DNA from 2 places in the Virgibacillus ihumii genome. Region 2 is predicted to be linked to the other one. Evidence: a T-box and tRNA genes for the amino acid it is inferred to sense, from the RefSeq annotation. Region 2 holds a T-box; the other holds one or more tRNA genes.
What was found. A T-box is a leader RNA that pairs with one kind of tRNA and senses whether it is charged. The one in region 2 lies ahead of leuS (leucine--tRNA ligase), so its partner is inferred to be a tRNA-Leu.
Positions count from the first base shown of each region.

Region 1 (8,793 bases), 1.5 Mb from region 2:
AATTCCGTCGGAATCCGGGAGGACCATCTCCCAAGGCTAAATACTCCCCAGTGACCGATAGTGAACCAGTACCGTGAGGGAAAGGTGAAAAGCACCCCGGAAGGGGAGTGAAAGAGAACCTGAAACCGTGCGCTTACAAGTAGTCGAAGCCCGTTAATGGGTGACGGCGTACCTTTTGTAGAATGGACCGGCGAGTTACGATCGTATGCAAGGTTAAGTGGAAGACACGGAGCCGCAGCGAAAGCGAGTCTGAACAGGGCGAATGAGTATGCGGTCGTAGACCCGAAACCGTGTGATCTACCCATGTCCAGGGTGAAAGTCAGGTAACACTGACTGGAGGCCCGAACCCACGTATGCTGAAAAATGCGGGGATGAGGTGTGGGTAGGGGTGAAATGCCAATCGAACACGGAGATAGCTGGTTCTCTCCGAAATAGCTTTAGGGCTAGCCTCAAGGGAAGCGTACCGGAGGTAGAGCACTGATTGGACGAGGGGCCCTCACCGGGTTACCGAATTCAGTCAAACTCCGAATGCCGGTTACGTAGCCTTGGGAGTCAGACTATGGGTGATAAGGTTCATAGTCGAAAGGGAAACAGCCCAGACCGCCAGCTAAGGTCCCAAAGTATACGTTAAGTGGAAAAGGATGTGGCGTTGCCCAGACAACCAGGATGTTGGCTTAGAAGCAGCCATCATTTAAAGAGTGCGTAATAGCTCACTGGTCGAGTGACGCTGCGCCGAAAATGTACCGGGGCTAAACGTATCACCGAAGCTGCGGATTGTTCTTCGAACAATGGTAGGAGAGCGTTCCAGGCGCTGTGAAGTCAGACCGTGAGGACTGGTGGAGCACCTGGAAGTGAGAATGCCGGTATGAGTAGCGAAAAAAGAGTGAGAATCTCTTTCACCGAAAGCCTAAGGTTTCCTGAGGAAGGCTCGTCCTCTCAGGGTTAGTCGGGACCTAAGCCGAGGCCGAAAGGCGTAGGCGATGGACAACAGGTCGATATTCCTGTACCACCTCATGAGCGTTTGAGCGACGGGGGGACGCAGGAGGAGAAGGAAAGCGCACCGATGGACGTGTGCGTCCAAGCAGTAAGGCAGTTGGATAGGTAAATCCGTCCAATAATGCCGAGCTGTGATGGGGAGGGAAATAGAGTACCGAAGTTCCTGCATCCACACTGCCAAGAAAAGCCTCTAGTGAGTTCATAGGTGCCCGTACCGCAAACCGACACAGGTAGGCGAGGAGAGAATCCTAAGGTGAGCGGGAGAACTCTCGTTAAGGAACTCGGCAAAATGACCCCGTAACTTCGGGAGAAGGGGTGCTTGCTTACGAGTGAGCCGCAGTGAATAGGCCCAAGCGACTGTTTAGCAAAAACACAGGTCTCTGCGAAGCCGAAAGGCGAAGTATAGGGGCTGACACCTGCCCGGTGCTGGAAGGTTAAGGGGAAGCGTTAGCACTTCGGTGCGAAGCGCAGAACCGAAGCCCCAGTAAACGGCGGCCGTAACTATAACGGTCCTAAGGTAGCGAAATTCCTTGTCGGGTAAGTTCCGACCCGCACGAAAGGTGCAACGACTTGGGCACTGTCTCAACGAGAGACCCGGTGAAATTATACGATGTGTGAAGATGCACATTACCCGCGACAGGACGGAAAGACCCCGTGGAGCTTTACTGTAGCCTGATATTGAATGTTGGTACAGCTTGTACAGGATAGGTGGGAGCCATTGAACCCGGAGCGCCAGCTTCGGTGGAGGCACCCGTGGGATACCACCCTGGCTGTACGGACCTTCTAACCCAGGGCCGTAATCCGGTCCGGAGACAGTGTCAGGCGGGCAGTTTGACTGGGGCGGTCGCCTCCCAAAAGGTAACGGAGGCGCCCAAAGGTTCCCTCAGAATGGTTGGAAATCATTCGCATGAGTGTAAAGGCAGAAGGGAGCTTGACTGCGAGACCTACAAGTCGAGCAGGGACGAAAGTCGGGCTTAGTGATCCGGTGGTTCCGCATGGAAGGGCCATCGCTCAACGGATAAAAGCTACCCCGGGGATAACAGGCTTATCTCCCCCAAGAGTTCACATCGACGGGGAGGTTTGGCACCTCGATGTCGGCTCATCGCATCCTGGGGCTGTAGTCGGTCCCAAGGGTTGGGCTGTTCGCCCATTAAAGCGGTACGCGAGCTGGGTTCAGAACGTCGTGAGACAGTTCGGTCCCTATCCGTCGTGGGCGTTGGAAGTTTGCGAGGAGCTGTCCTTAGTACGAGAGGACCGGGATGGACACACCGCTGGTGTACCAGTTGTTCCGCCAGGAGCACAGCTGGGTAGCTACGTGTGGCAAGGATAAGTGCTGAAAGCATCTAAGCATGAAGCCCCCCTCAAGATGAAACTTCCCATCACTTCGAGTGAGTAAGATCCCTCAGAGACGATGAGGTAGATAGGTCCGAGGTGGAAGCGTGGTGACACGTGGAGCTGACGGATACTAATCGATCGAGGACTTAACTAAACAGCTTTTGATGGTGCGTTGCATATACGCTTATTCAGTTTTCAGGGTATAAATTCCTGAATAGCTCTTGCATTTTTTATCGAAAATGCCTATAATATATCTTGTCTTGAAAAATGAGGGAGAACATCGTGACGAAAGATGTCATGGTTCCAGCCCGAAGGTCTGGTAGCAATAGCGGAGAGGTCACACCTGTTCCCATGCCGAACACAGCAGTTAAGCTCTCCAGCGCCGATGGTAGTTGGGGCTTTGCCCCTGCAAGAGTAGGACGCCGCCAGGCTTTACATATGTGTGGGAGGATTAGCTCAGCTGGGAGAGCACCTGCCTTACAAGCAGGGGGTCGCAGGTTCGAGCCCTGCATCCTCCACCATTCTTTTAATGCCGGTCTAGCTCAATTGGCAGAGCAACTGACTTGTAATCAGTAGGTTGGGGGTTCAATTCCTCTGGCCGGCACCATTTTCTTTTTTAATTAAAAATTATTGTGAGCCATTAGCTCAGCTGGCAGAGCATCTGACTTTTAATCAGAGGGTCGGAGGTTCGAATCCTCCATGGCTCACCATTTAATGCGGGTGTGGCGGAATTGGCAGACGCGCTAGATTTAGGATCTAGTGTCTCGCGACGTGGGGGTTCAAGTCCCTCCACCCGCACCATTTCAAATACATACTGCGGAAGTAGTTCAGTGGTAGAACACCACCTTGCCAAGGTGGGGGTCGCGGGTTCGAATCCCGTCTTCCGCTCCAATATAAACAAATAAGCCAAGCCGGGGTGGCGGAATGGGCAGACGCACAGGACTTAAAATCCTGCGGTAGGTCTACTACCGTGCCGGTTCGAGTCCGGCCCTCGGCACCAGAAGCGCCCGTAGCTCAATTGGATAGAGCGTCTGACTACGGATCAGAAGGTTAGGGGTTCGACTCCTCTCGGGCGCGCCATTTACGGGAAGTAGCTCAGCTTGGTAGAGCACATGGTTTGGGACCATGGGGTCGCAGGTTCGAATCCTGTCTTCCCGACCATCTTTGGGGCCTTAGCTCAGCTGGGAGAGCGCCTGCCTTGCACGCAGGAGGTCAGCGGTTCGATCCCGCTAGGCTCCACCAAAATATCATTTATTTTTTCAAAAACATTAAAAAAAGATATTGACTTTGTTTTTGAGAAGATGGTATATTAATTAGGTCGCTGTTTTGAAGCGGCGCAATAAATTTGCTCTTTGAAAACTGAACAAAACAACCAGTATGTCAAGAAACAGGACGAAAGCAAAAGCTTTCCCCTGGATTCAATTTACGAAGCTAAGCTATGGTTGATTGGTGTCAATCATATATCAACTTTCTATGGAGAGTTTGATCTTGGCTCAGGACGAACGCTGGCGACGTGCCTAATACATGCAAGTCGAGCGCGGGAAGCAAGCGGAAGCCTTCGGGTGGAAGCTTGTGGAACGAGCGTCGGACGGGTGAGTAACACGTGGGCAACCTGCCTGTAAGATTGGGATAACTCCGGGAAACCGGGGCTAATACCGAATGAAGCGCGTCATCGCATGATGACGTGATGAAAGGCGGCTTTTAGCTGTCACTTACAGATGGGCCCGCGGCGCATTAGCTAGTTGGTGGGGTAAGAGCTTACCAAGGCGACGATGCGTAGCCGACCTGAGAGGGTGATCGGCCACACTGGGACTGAGACACGGCCCAGACTCCTACGGGAGGCAGCAGTAGGGAATCATCCGCAATGGACGAAAGTCTGACGGTGCAACGCCGCGTGAGTGATGAAGGTTTTCGGATCGTAAAACTCTGTTGTCAGGGAAGAACAAGTACCGTTTGAATAAGGCGGTACCGTGACGGTACCTGACCAGAAAGCCCCGGCTAACTACGTGCCAGCAGCCGCGGTAATACGTAGGGGGCAAGCGTTGTCCGGAATTATTGGGCGTAAAGCGCTCGCAGGCGGTCTTTTAAGTCTGATGTGAAATCTCGCGGCTCAACCGCGAATGGTCATTGGAAACTGGAGGACTTGAGTACAGAAGAGGAGAGTGGAATTCCACGTGTAGCGGTGAAATGCGTAGAGATGTGGAGGAACACCAGTGGCGAAGGCGACTCTCTGGTCTGTAACTGACGCTGAGGAGCGAAAGCGTGGGGAGCGAACAGGATTAGATACCCTGGTAGTCCACGCCGTAAACGTTGAGTGCTAGGTGTTAGGGGGTTTCCGCCCCTTAGTGCTGCAGTTAACGCATTAAGCACTCCGCCTGGGGAGTACGGCCGCAAGGCTGAAACTCAAAAGAATTGACGGGGGCCCGCACAAGCGGTGGAGCATGTGGTTTAATTCGAAGCAACGCGAAGAACCTTACCAGGTCTTGACATCCTCTGCCAGCGCTGGAGACAGCGTGTTCCCTTCGGGGACAGAGTGACAGGTGGTGCATGGTTGTCGTCAGCTCGTGTCGTGAGATGTTGGGTTAAGTCCCGCAACGAGCGCAACCCTTGATCTTAGTTGCCAGCATTCAGTTGGGCACTCTAAGGTGACTGCCGGTGACAAACCGGAGGAAGGTGGGGATGACGTCAAATCATCATGCCCCTTATGACCTGGGCTACACACGTGCTACAATGGATGGAACAGAGGGCAGCGAAGCCGCAAGGTGTAGCAAATCCCATAAAACCATTCTCAGTTCGGATTGCAGGCTGCAACTCGCCTGCATGAAGCCGGAATCGCTAGTAATCGCGGATCAGCATGCCGCGGTGAATACGTTCCCGGGCCTTGTACACACCGCCCGTCACACCACGAGAGTTGGCAACACCCGAAGTCGGTGAGGTAACCTTTTGGAGCCAGCCGCCGAAGGTGGGGCCAATGATTGGGGTGAAGTCGTAACAAGGTAGCCGTATCGGAAGGTGCGGCTGGATCACCTCCTTTCTAAGGATTATTACGGAAGGCATACTTGGTTGTTTGGTTCAGTTTTGAGGGAGTAAATTCTCTCATTTGTACCTTGAAAACTGAATAAGCAAGATCAACGACATCAAATCAAAAGCGAAGGCGAAGAAGAAGTACGTCTATTCATAGTTAAGTGAAGAAGGGCGCACGGTGAATGCCTTGGCACTGGGAGCCGAAGAAGGACGGGACTAACACCGATATGCCCCGGGGAGTCGTAAGTAGACTTCGATCCGGGGATTTCCGAATGGGGGAACCCGCTGTTCGTAATGGAACAGGACGTGTATCTGAATACATAGGGTACGCGAGGCACACCCGGGGAACTGAAACATCTCAGTACCCGGAGGAAGAGAAAGCAAACGCGATTTCCCGAGTAGCGGCGAGCGAAACGGAAGCAGCCCAAACCAGAAAGCTTGCTTTCTGGGGTTGTAGGACACTCCATTGGAGTTACCAAGAGATGCATTAGACGAATCGGCCTGGAATGGCCGGCCGAAGAAGGTAAGAGCCCTGTAGTCGAAAATGCGTCTCCTCCGGAGTGGATCCTGAGTACGACGGAACACGAGGAATTCCGTCGGAATCCGGGAGGACCATCTCCCAAGGCTAAATACTCCCCAGTGACCGATAGTGAACCAGTACCGTGAGGGAAAGGTGAAAAGCACCCCGGAAGGGGAGTGAAAGAGAACCTGAAACCGTGCGCTTACAAGTAGTCGAAGCCCGTTAATGGGTGACGGCGTACCTTTTGTAGAATGGACCGGCGAGTTACGATCGTATGCAAGGTTAAGTGGAAGACACGGAGCCGCAGCGAAAGCGAGTCTGAACAGGGCGAATGAGTATGCGGTCGTAGACCCGAAACCGTGTGATCTACCCATGTCCAGGGTGAAAGTCAGGTAACACTGACTGGAGGCCCGAACCCACGTATGCTGAAAAATGCGGGGATGAGGTGTGGGTAGGGGTGAAATGCCAATCGAACACGGAGATAGCTGGTTCTCTCCGAAATAGCTTTAGGGCTAGCCTCAAGGGAAGCGTACCGGAGGTAGAGCACTGATTGGACGAGGGGCCCTCACCGGGTTACCGAATTCAGTCAAACTCCGAATGCCGGTTACGTAGCCTTGGGAGTCAGACTATGGGTGATAAGGTTCATAGTCGAAAGGGAAACAGCCCAGACCGCCAGCTAAGGTCCCAAAGTATACGTTAAGTGGAAAAGGATGTGGCGTTGCCCAGACAACCAGGATGTTGGCTTAGAAGCAGCCATCATTTAAAGAGTGCGTAATAGCTCACTGGTCGAGTGACGCTGCGCCGAAAATGTACCGGGGCTAAACGTATCACCGAAGCTGCGGATTGTTCTTCGAACAATGGTAGGAGAGCGTTCCAGGCGCTGTGAAGTCAGACCGTGAGGACTGGTGGAGCACCTGGAAGTGAGAATGCCGGTATGAGTAGCGAAAAAAGAGTGAGAATCTCTTTCACCGAAAGCCTAAGGTTTCCTGAGGAAGGCTCGTCCTCTCAGGGTTAGTCGGGACCTAAGCCGAGGCCGAAAGGCGTAGGCGATGGACAACAGGTCGATATTCCTGTACCACCTCATGAGCGTTTGAGCGACGGGGGGACGCAGGAGGAGAAGGAAAGCGCACCGATGGACGTGTGCGTCCAAGCAGTAAGGCAGTTGGATAGGTAAATCCGTCCAATAATGCCGAGCTGTGATGGGGAGGGAAATAGAGTACCGAAGTTCCTGCATCCACACTGCCAAGAAAAGCCTCTAGTGAGTTCATAGGTGCCCGTACCGCAAACCGACACAGGTAGGCGAGGAGAGAATCCTAAGGTGAGCGGGAGAACTCTCGTTAAGGAACTCGGCAAAATGACCCCGTAACTTCGGGAGAAGGGGTGCTTGCTTACGAGTGAGCCGCAGTGAATAGGCCCAAGCGACTGTTTAGCAAAAACACAGGTCTCTGCGAAGCCGAAAGGCGAAGTATAGGGGCTGACACCTGCCCGGTGCTGGAAGGTTAAGGGGAAGCGTTAGCACTTCGGTGCGAAGCGCAGAACCGAAGCCCCAGTAAACGGCGGCCGTAACTATAACGGTCCTAAGGTAGCGAAATTCCTTGTCGGGTAAGTTCCGACCCGCACGAAAGGTGCAACGACTTGGGCACTGTCTCAACGAGAGACCCGGTGAAATTATACGATGTGTGAAGATGCACATTACCCGCGACAGGACGGAAAGACCCCGTGGAGCTTTACTGTAGCCTGATATTGAATGTTGGTACAGCTTGTACAGGATAGGTGGGAGCCATTGAACCCGGAGCGCCAGCTTCGGTGGAGGCACCCGTGGGATACCACCCTGGCTGTACGGACCTTCTAACCCAGGGCCGTAATCCGGTCCGGAGACAGTGTCAGGCGGGCAGTTTGACTGGGGCGGTCGCCTCCCAAAAGGTAACGGAGGCGCCCAAAGGTTCCCTCAGAATGGTTGGAAATCATTCGCATGAGTGTAAAGGCAGAAGGGAGCTTGACTGCGAGACCTACAAGTCGAGCAGGGACGAAAGTCGGGCTTAGTGATCCGGTGGTTCCGCATGGAAGGGCCATCGCTCAACGGATAAAAGCTACCCCGGGGATAACAGGCTTATCTCCCCCAAGAGTTCACATCGACGGGGAGGTTTGGCACCTCGATGTCGGCTCATCGCATCCTGGGGCTGTAGTCGGTCCCACGGGTTGGGCTGTTCGCCCATTAAAGCGGTACGCGAGCTGGGTTCAGAACGTCGTGAGACAGTTCGGTCCCTATCCGTCGTGGGCGTTGGAAGTTTGCGAGGAGCTGTCCTTAGTACGAGAGGACCGGGATGGACACACCGCTGGTGTACCAGTTGTTCCGCCAGGAGCACAGCTGGGTAGCTACGTGTGGCAAGGATAAGTGCTGAAAGCATCTAAGCATGAAGCCCCCCTCAAGATGAAACTTCCCATCACTTCGAGTGAGTAAGATCCCTCAGAGACGATGAGGTAGATAGGTCCGAGGTGGAAGCGTGGTGACACGTGGAGCTGACGGATACTAATCGATCGAGGACTTAACTAAACAGCTTTTGATGGTGCGTTGCATATACGCTTATTCAGTTTTCAGGGTATAAATTCCTGAATAGCTCTTGCATTTTTTATCGAAAATGCCTATAATATATCTTGTCTTGAAAAATGAGGGAGAACATCGTGACGAAAGATGTCATGGTTCCAGCCCGAAGGTCTGGTAGCAATAGCGGAGAGGTCACACCTGTTCCCATGCCGAACACAGCAGTTAAGCTCTCCAGCGCCGATGGTAGTTGGGGCTTTGCCCCTGCAAGAGTAGGACGCCGCCAGGCAAATAAAAAAATCCGGAATACAATATTGTATTCCGGATTTTTTTGTATTGAAATGCATATATTTTACAAACAACGATAATTAAAATA
Region 1 covers NZ_CACVAN010000001.1:2,833,447-2,842,239, forward strand. Annotated here, with positions in the region: rRNA gene HUX68_RS13730 (23S ribosomal RNA) at 1-2,485, shown strand, start outside; rRNA gene rrf (5S ribosomal RNA) at 2,647-2,762, shown strand; tRNA gene HUX68_RS13740 (tRNA-Val) at 2,777-2,852, shown strand; tRNA gene HUX68_RS13745 (tRNA-Thr) at 2,863-2,938, shown strand; tRNA gene HUX68_RS13750 (tRNA-Lys) at 2,966-3,041, shown strand; tRNA gene HUX68_RS13755 (tRNA-Leu) at 3,048-3,132, shown strand; tRNA gene HUX68_RS13760 (tRNA-Gly) at 3,148-3,222, shown strand; tRNA gene HUX68_RS13765 (tRNA-Leu) at 3,242-3,331, shown strand; tRNA gene HUX68_RS13770 (tRNA-Arg) at 3,335-3,411, shown strand; tRNA gene HUX68_RS13775 (tRNA-Pro) at 3,416-3,492, shown strand; tRNA gene HUX68_RS13780 (tRNA-Ala) at 3,498-3,573, shown strand; rRNA gene HUX68_RS13785 (16S ribosomal RNA) at 3,802-5,365, shown strand; rRNA gene HUX68_RS13790 (23S ribosomal RNA) at 5,511-8,429, shown strand; rRNA gene rrf (5S ribosomal RNA) at 8,591-8,706, shown strand.
Region 1: it encodes a tRNA-Leu, which carries the amino acid that the T-box ahead of leuS (leucine--tRNA ligase) is inferred to sense. The anticodon was not compared.

Region 2 (8,793 bases):
TTATTTTATAAGGAATCAAAAGAAGGAACTATTTTTGCGTCAGAGAAAAAAAGCATTACGTTAATGATGGAAAATGAAGAAGTTAATTATGAAGCATTGCAGCATTATTTAAGTTTCCAGTTTGTTCCGGAGCCGCTGACATTGACTACAGGCATTAAAAAAATGGAGCCTGGCCATTATTTTGTGAAAAAGCCGGGACAGGCATTGGAATTCAATCGGTACTGGCATGCAACGTTTAATCCGGTGTTAATGGAGAAAAACGACTGGATCAAGCGGATTCAGGACGTAATGTACGATTCTGTTAATGTTCATATGCGGAGTGATGTTCCAGTTGGGTCATTTTTATCCGGTGGAATTGATTCGACAATTATTGTGGCGATGGCTAAAAAATTCAACCCGAATATCAAGACGTTTTCCGTCGGTTTTAAACGGGAAGGCTTTTCAGAAATTGACGTTGCAAAAGAAACGGCGGAGAAGCTGGATGTGGAGAATATTTCCTATATCATTTCACCGGAGGAGTATGTGGAGAAACTGCCTAAAATCATGTGGCATATGGATGATCCACTGGCAGATCCAGCGTGTGTCCCGTTATATTTCCTTGCCCGCGAAGCTCGTAAACATGTAACCGTTGTCCTCTCAGGAGAGGGATCCGATGAATTATTCGGCGGCTACAATATTTACCGTGAACCAGAATCTTTGAAATTGTTCAATACAATACCAACTCCGGCAAAGTCATTGCTTGCCCGGGTAGCAGAAGCAATTCCGGAGGGCGTACGCGGCAAAAGCTTTCTGGAACGCGGAACAACTCCGCTCCGTAATCGTTATATAGGCAATGCAAAAATGTTCGAGGATACCGAAAAACGTGCATTGTTAAAGACGTATAATGAAAATGTCTCCTATCAGCAGGTTACGGAAAAACTTTATGATCAGGTAAGCGACTATCCATTGGTGAATCAGATGCAATATGTGGATATTCACACATGGATGCGGGGAGATATTTTGTTGAAAGCGGATCGTATGACAATGGCAAACTCACTGGAGTTGCGCGTGCCATTTTTGGACAAAAAAGTGTTTGATGTGGCAAGTAAAATTCCGGTTGATATGAAAATTGCCAATGGAACGACGAAAAGTATTTTACGGGAGGCTTCACGTGGCATCATCCCTGATCATGTGCTTGACCGTAAGAAACTTGGGTTTCCGGTTCCAATCCGTCATTGGTTAAAAAATGAGCTTAATGGATGGGCGAAACAGTTGATTCAGGAAAGCGAGACAGATCATCTGCTGCACAAAGACTATGTGCTTAGTTTGCTTGATGCACATTGCCAGGGTAAAGGTGATTACAGCAGAAAAATCTGGACGGTGCTCATGTTTATGCTGTGGCATCAAATCAATATTGAAAACAAATTTGATGTTGAGGAATTAAGTAAACCAGACAAGGCGATTGAAGCGATTACGCAATAAGTAAGACCGGCGACACGGACTTTGCACCGTTGTCGCCGGTCTTTTATATAGGGTGATTTAGATAATTATTGGGGGCTTATTAGATGAAATATTTCTTGAAGTTAAATGTTGTTAGTATTCTGTACGCTCTTATGGTATTTGTTCCTCTTGAACTTATGTGTGAATTCTTAAATAATGGCGCAGTTGAGGAATAAATTTGTTTACCAGTGGGCCAGTTTGTTGTATAGATGAAGGGCTCATAAGTATGAGGGGGGAGATAATGCTTAAAATTGGTTCAATCGCGTTGGGCATTTATGATTAAGTGACAGGTAGTTTACTAAGCAGCTAAAAGGATCTTTTGCTCGAAGATCCTTTTTCAATACCGCTTCCGGAAAAGTGGGGTAGGATCCAAATTGCCATAGTAGGGGCAGATCACTCCTTGCCCCACTATGCGCGTGTAATAAAAGCGTTTGTTATTCCAAGGCCTTTAATTTTATCTACGTTTTGAAGCGCTTGTTTTTTTGAATATGGACCAACCTCTACGGAATAAAGTTCCCTGCTGTCCATTTTATAGATTCTTATATCTGCGTTAATTTTATTTCTAGTTACTAAATTATATTGGTGCTGGGCGCTTTTTTTCTTGTTAGTTGTGCCAACGACTATTTTATATTTCCCCATAAACATCCTCCTAACTTGTTTATGGGTAGTATATTCAGCTTTATAGCAAATGAATGGTCGTTGTACATGGCTTTTCGCAAAATGATTAATTAATCTATTAGGAAATAGCGAAGTAATGCATTATAGATTATGGATAAACGCAGCTAAAAATGGGTACGCCTTCTAGGATTTGTTAAACTGATCATCGTGGATCTTATATCACAGCTGTATTAGTCAGAAGGAATATTTAGATAGCCATTCTATGTTAAAGTATTGAATATATCACAAATTCAATAATGAAATGACATAAACAAAAATTGAATTAAAAAAGGGCTTTGACGAAGTTCTTTTTAATTATAAAAAGTAAAAAAGCAACGATAATTATTGCTTTTAATTTTTTTGATTACTATTTGATTCATATGTCTCCACCGCCGAATTTGCTAATGTTTCCAAATTTGTTTCAAGATCTTTCTTTTGTTTAGGTTCTGTTTCTGTTTTAAAAACTTTTACTAGTTTATTTTGCTTTTCTGGTTTAAGAACAAAAACTTTAATTTTAGTTTGATAAAATCCCGAGTGTAAGTAAAACTGTTTTAATTGGACTAAATATTTTTGTTTATTTGATTCTACGTTGAATTTATTTATTTTCATATGATTCATGCCCCTTTCCTTTATTTTTTATATTATGTTTATGAGAAGTGCCGGAAAAATAATATTAAATTTTAAAATTCATAAAAGGATAGTTGAAACTTAACGGGTGCCATTTCGGAATATGAAAGGGAACTGTGCTTTTTAATTTTTATACAGTGCAAAATAGAATCAAAGTGACAGTTAATCCGAGGGGTTTACAAATACTTTCGTTTCTCCGTAAAATTTTGAAGTCGTTTTTTACATTGCTCAATGTTCTTCTGGTGGTCTATCCATTCCGTTATAGTGTGGCCACGTTTTTCTAAATTTTGGAGTTCTTCCTTTGCTTTACAGAGGTCCTCTTTTAAGTAATCGATTGTTTTTTTCATTTAATTACCTCCCAAATATATCCAAATTATAGCAGGCGATTTATCAAAAAACAATAATATTTCCTATTTTTCAAATATTTATAGAAAACGAAATTAAAATAGCTTTGTAATAAAAGAAGAAAGGTTAGATACTTCTGGCCTCAGTCCCCCCAGTCTCCGTGTGTTTTTTCGCTAGGTTTGTTCACCATATCCTAATAAAGGAGGCGAGGTGCGATCTGGGGAGGATTCGGCACTTGCCCTCGGTAAAGAAGACACTGCGAAAGTAGTTTACTTGAGCAGAAGTTGCACTTATGCTGGCAGTGAAAACGAGTATATTCCAACGGATCGGCTAGTAAGCTGTACTAAACAAATTGATTTTTCAATGTCGCAGCATCTTTACGGCAGCAACAATGAAAAAGCCTTTTATTAGAATAATACTAAAAGTCCTGTCCCAAATTCGTGTTGTGCTTATAATATTGCCCTTTTTCCACGTAGGATTGCAGAACACGTTCCATTTCCTTATAGTCGGCCTCAGTCAAGGAACGTACGACTTTAGCTGGACGGCCCATTACCATAGTGTGTGGAGGAACTTTTTTGCCGGGCGGGACGAGGCTGCCAGCACCGACAAATGCATGCTCACCGATTTCAGCTCCATCCAGAATGAGTGCCCCCATGCCAATTAAAGCATTTTTACGGACGGTACAGCCATGTAGTGTCACCTGATGCCCGACAGTTACATCATCTTCTGCAATAACCGGATTGTCAGGGCTTTGGTGCAGCATGGATAAGTCTTGGATGCTGACACGTTTGCCAATCCGGGCCGGCGCAACATCCCCGCGTATAACGGTTTTAAACCAGATACTGGCTTGCTCGCCAATTGTCACATCACCTATTACCTCAGCGTCATGAGCGACGAATACAGAGTTGTTTATCGTAGGTTTTACGTTTTTATAATGATGAATCATTTGAAACCTCCTCATAAATATGGTCATATATGTATTATAGCAAAATGTTATAATGGGAATCGAAGGATAGGCAGGAATGGAGGAGCAATGTTGGGTCTACCAAAAACATCTTTGAGATTAATGGTAAATGTATATTGTAAGGTTTTCCCGGCAGTCAGAGACGAATTAGACTACTGGAAAAGAAGAGCTGCACAAATACCCGATCAGGAGTTGCGAACCCAGGCACTTGCAAGTATGGAGGCAAAGCGGTTTCACTGTCAGGGAGGATCGGTATACGCACTATTAGCCGGTAATAAATGGAAAGAAGCGATCCGGTTTATTGTGGCATATCAGACAATAAGTGATTATTTGGACAACCTATGTGACCGGAGCACATCACTCAATCCCGATGACTTTCGACTGTTGCATCAATCCATGGTTGATGCGTTAATTCCAGATAACGACATGAAAGATTATTACAGACTACGGGATGAGCATACAGATGATGCATATCTGACAGATCTTGTCCAAACATGCCGGAAAACGATCAGGACATTGGACAATTATGATGAAATACGTGATTATTTGCTGCACTTGAATCAGTTATACTGTGATTTGCAAGTACATAAGCATGTCAGGCTGGATGAACGAATTCCGCGGCTTCAGAAATGGTACCTTGAAAAAATGGGGGACCAGGCAAAGTTGTCCTGGTTTGAATTTTCCGCAGCAGCAGGTTCAACACTGGGTATTTTTTATCTTGTGTCGTATTCGCTTGGGAAAAGGGTGCCGGCGCAATTGGCTGAACGAATATGGTGCGGTTATTTTCCCTATATGCAAGGGCTTCATATCTTAATGGATTATTACATTGATCAGCAAGAGGATATTGAGGAAGCAGATTTAAATTTCTGCAGTTTTTATGATGATCAAGCCCATTTGAAAAGACGCATCTCTTTTTTTATCGAACAGGCGAACAAGCATGCCCGCCACCTACCGGATCATCGTTTCCATGAAATGGTTCAGCAAGGATTGGTTGGGCTCTATCTTGGTGATCCCAAAGCAAACAAGCTGTCCGGCGGTAAAGGAATGGCCAAACAGCTTTTGCGTGTCAGCGGCGGCAGTACCTGGTTTTTCCATTTAAATACAAAGTTTTATTACCGCCTGAAAAAAAGGGATTAATTTCGTTTCTGAATGGCAAGAATGAATGGCGGATCATTTTTCTGGTTAATGAATCCGTAATAGAGTACGTGAAAAACTTTCTGATCCAACAGACGGGCATATTTCATAATCTGTTCTTTCTCTTCGGTGCCACCCTCGTGTCCATGATAAATCACCAGTACTACCAGTCCATTGCGTTTCAGATGGGAAAGAACCCCCTCGACTGCCAGTATAGTTGATTCACTTTTGGTAATAACTGATTTATCACTTCCGGGAAGATAACCAAGGTTAAAAATAGCACCGCCCAACCTGGTCAGTTTATCGACTGGAATGTGATGGATAAAATTGCTGTGGCTGTCTTGAATGATGTCAGTGTTGGTCAGTCCGTTTTTCGCAAGTCTGTTTTTCGTATTGGTAACAGCCTGTTCTTGTATATCGAATCCGAATACGTGTCCGGTTTTCCCAACCAGTTTGGATAAAAAGATGGTGTCATGACCATTTCCGCACGTGGCATCGATGACAGTATCGCCTTTTTCAACAGCGGTTTCAAGCAGGTAATGGGAATAATTTATGATACCTTTAATCATGGATAAGTTCGCTCCTCTATGCAAAATACTATCATTATTCTATCATGAAGCTTTTGTGCGGTGAAAGATTGTGTCCCAAATCTTGACAAAATAGCACACATTGATTAAAATGCGATATACATATAGTATCGGCGTTGCAAAGGATTAGTAGTGAATTGTCCAGGTATAGCGAGGCAGTGGCTGGTGAAAACTGCTCCTGAAGATTTACGAACTCACCTTTAAGCTGCAGGGATGAAGATAAGTAATTCCTGCCGTAAATCTGCGTTAAGGATCCAAGTGAACGCTCATTCAGTGTTAATTCGGGTGGTACCGCGGGAAACTATAGTCTCTCGTCCCTTTACTTCATAGGGATGGGTGGCTTTTTTTATAGGGTAACAAAGTGTAAAGTTTACCAAACTTTATAAGAACTTTGACACTCGCTGTAAGACGCCTGAGTGATGTGTTTTGCAACTGATGAAGGAGGCAATCTGATGACGTTTAATCATAAGGAAATTGAAAAGAAATGGCAGCAGTATTGGGAAAAAAATAAAACATTTAAGACAGATACGTATTCTGATAAGGAAAAAGTTTATGCACTTGATATGTTTCCATATCCGTCAGGTGCCGGATTGCATGTCGGTCACCCGGAAGGATATACGGCAACAGACATTTATTCGCGGATGAAACGGATGCAGGGGTATGAAGTGCTGCATCCAATGGGCTGGGATGCTTTCGGGCTTCCTGCTGAACAGTATGCACTGGATACCGGAAACAGCCCCGCAGCTTTTACTGATAAAAATATTGAAACGTTTAAACGACAGATAAAGGAACTTGGTTTTTCATATGACTGGGACCGTGAAATAAATACAACGAATCCGAGCTACTATAAATGGACGCAGTGGATTTTTACCAAGCTGTATGAACACGGTCTTGCCTACATGGATGAGGTGGCGGTTAACTGGTGCCCGGCACTTGGAACTGTTTTGGCCAATGAAGAGGTAATTGATGGCAAAAGTGAACGCGGCGGGCATCCGGTTGTCCGTAAACCAATGAAGCAGTGGATGCTTAAAATCACCGCATATGCGGACCGGCTTCTGGAAGATTTGGATGAACTGGATTGGCCTGAAAGCATTAAAGATATGCAGCGGAATTGGATTGGCCGCTCGGAAGGTGCTGAAGTGAATTTTGCCATTGATGATTTTGATGAGACATTCACTGTATTCACAACAAGACCGGATACATTGTTTGGTGCAACTTATGCCGTATTTGCACCAGAGCATCCATATGTCGAACAAATCGTCACTGCTGACCAAAAGGATGCGGTTGATGCGTATATAAACGAAATCCAGACAAAATCTGAATTGGAGCGGACAGACCTTGCCAAAGATAAAACAGGTGTATTTACTGGTGCGTATGCTATTAATCCTGTCAATAATAAAAAGATTCCAATCTGGGTTGCTGATTACGTCCTGATGTCTTATGGAACCGGGGCGATTATGGCGGTTCCGGCACATGATGAGCGTGACTATGAGTTTGCCACGAAATTTGACCTGCCGATTACCGAAGTTGTTGCAGGCGGTGATGTTTCCAAAGAGGCTTATGTTGGCGATGGTAATCATGTCAATTCAGAATTCCTTAATGGGCTTGGGAAAGAAGAAGGAATAAGTAAAATGATTGACTGGCTTGAGGAAAAAGGTAAAGGCGAGAAGAAAGTTACGTATCGTCTGCGTGATTGGCTGTTCGCGAGACAGCGCTACTGGGGTGAACCGATCCCGGTCATTCATTGGGAAGACGGCTCTATGACAGCTGTCCCGGAAAATGAGTTGCCGCTGGAATTGCCGGAAATGGATAATATTAAGCCTTCTGGAACCGGTGAATCCCCGCTGGCTAACAGTGACTGGATTAATGTAACCGATCCGGAAACAGGCATGAAGGGCCGTCGGGAAACAAGCACAATGCCGCAATGGGCTGGAAGCTGCTGGTATTTCCTCCGCTTTGTCGATCCGGATAATACCGAACAGCTTGCTGATCCAAAAGCATTACAGGAATGGCTGCCGATCGATATTTACATCGGAGGGGCGGAGCATGCTGTACTTCATCTGCTGTATGCACGGTTCTGGCATAAATTCTTGTATGATATTGGCGTTGTCCCAACAAAAGAACCGTTTATGAAATTGTTTAACCAAGGAATGATTCTCGGTGAGGGTCACGAGAAAATGAGTAAATCGAAGGGGAATGTTGTCAATCCTGACGATATTATTCATTCGCATGGTGCGGATACACTTCGTTTGTACGAAATGTTCATGGGGCCGCTTGACGCTGCGGTTGCCTGGTCAACAAACGGCCTGGATGGATCACGCCGCTTTCTGGAACGCGTTTGGCGGCTGATTGTAAATGAAGAAACAGGAGAAACCGCTGATAAAATTATTGAAGGTAATGGTGATGAAACGCTTAATAAGGTATATCATGAGACGGTTAAAAAAGTGACGGAAGACTTTGATAACCTGCATTTCAACACCGGTATTTCCCAGTTGATGGTGTTCATTAACGAAGGGTATAAAGCGGAGGAGATTTCCAAACAGCATGTTGAAGGTTTTGTAAAAATGTTGTCGCCTGTCGCACCACACCTATCAGAAGAATTGTGGACCCGGCTTGGACATTCTGAAACAATTACGTATGAGGAATGGCCACGTTATGACGAATCCAAGCTGGTTGAAGAAGAGGCTGAGGTTGTACTGCAGGTAATGGGTAAAGTCCGGGCGAAAATAAACGTTCCCAAAGATATCACGAAAGATGATTTGGAGAAACAAGCGCTCGAACATGAAAAAATTCAGGAATGGATTGAAGGAAAAACAATCCGTAAAGTTATTGTTGTGCCAGGTAAGCTAGTGAATATTGTAGCAAATTAATATTAGGATCCCGTTCATGTTAATTTTGAACGGGATCCTTTTTTGCAGATAAAACCTTCTATTGCATACGCGGTGATTAAGGCTTGTTGTTCAGCCGGGTTTGCTAATTGGAAGGTGTCCATTTTGTTTT
Region 2 covers NZ_CACVAN010000001.1:1,329,268-1,338,060, reverse strand. Annotated here, with positions in the region: gene asnB (asparagine synthase (glutamine-hydrolyzing)) at 1-1,461, shown strand, start outside; gene HUX68_RS06690 (SPOR domain-containing protein) at 1,888-2,118, opposite strand; gene HUX68_RS06685 (hypothetical protein) at 2,488-2,745, opposite strand; gene HUX68_RS06680 (hypothetical protein) at 2,940-3,110, opposite strand; gene HUX68_RS06675 (hypothetical protein) at 3,319-3,519, shown strand; gene HUX68_RS06670 (gamma carbonic anhydrase) at 3,527-4,054, opposite strand; gene HUX68_RS06665 (tetraprenyl-beta-curcumene synthase family protein) at 4,142-5,209, shown strand; gene mnmM (tRNA 5-(aminomethyl)-2-thiouridylate-methyltransferase MnmM) at 5,206-5,775, opposite strand; T-box leader at 5,901-6,115, shown strand; gene leuS (leucine--tRNA ligase) at 6,246-8,663, shown strand; gene HUX68_RS06650 (hypothetical protein) at 8,767-8,793, opposite strand, start outside.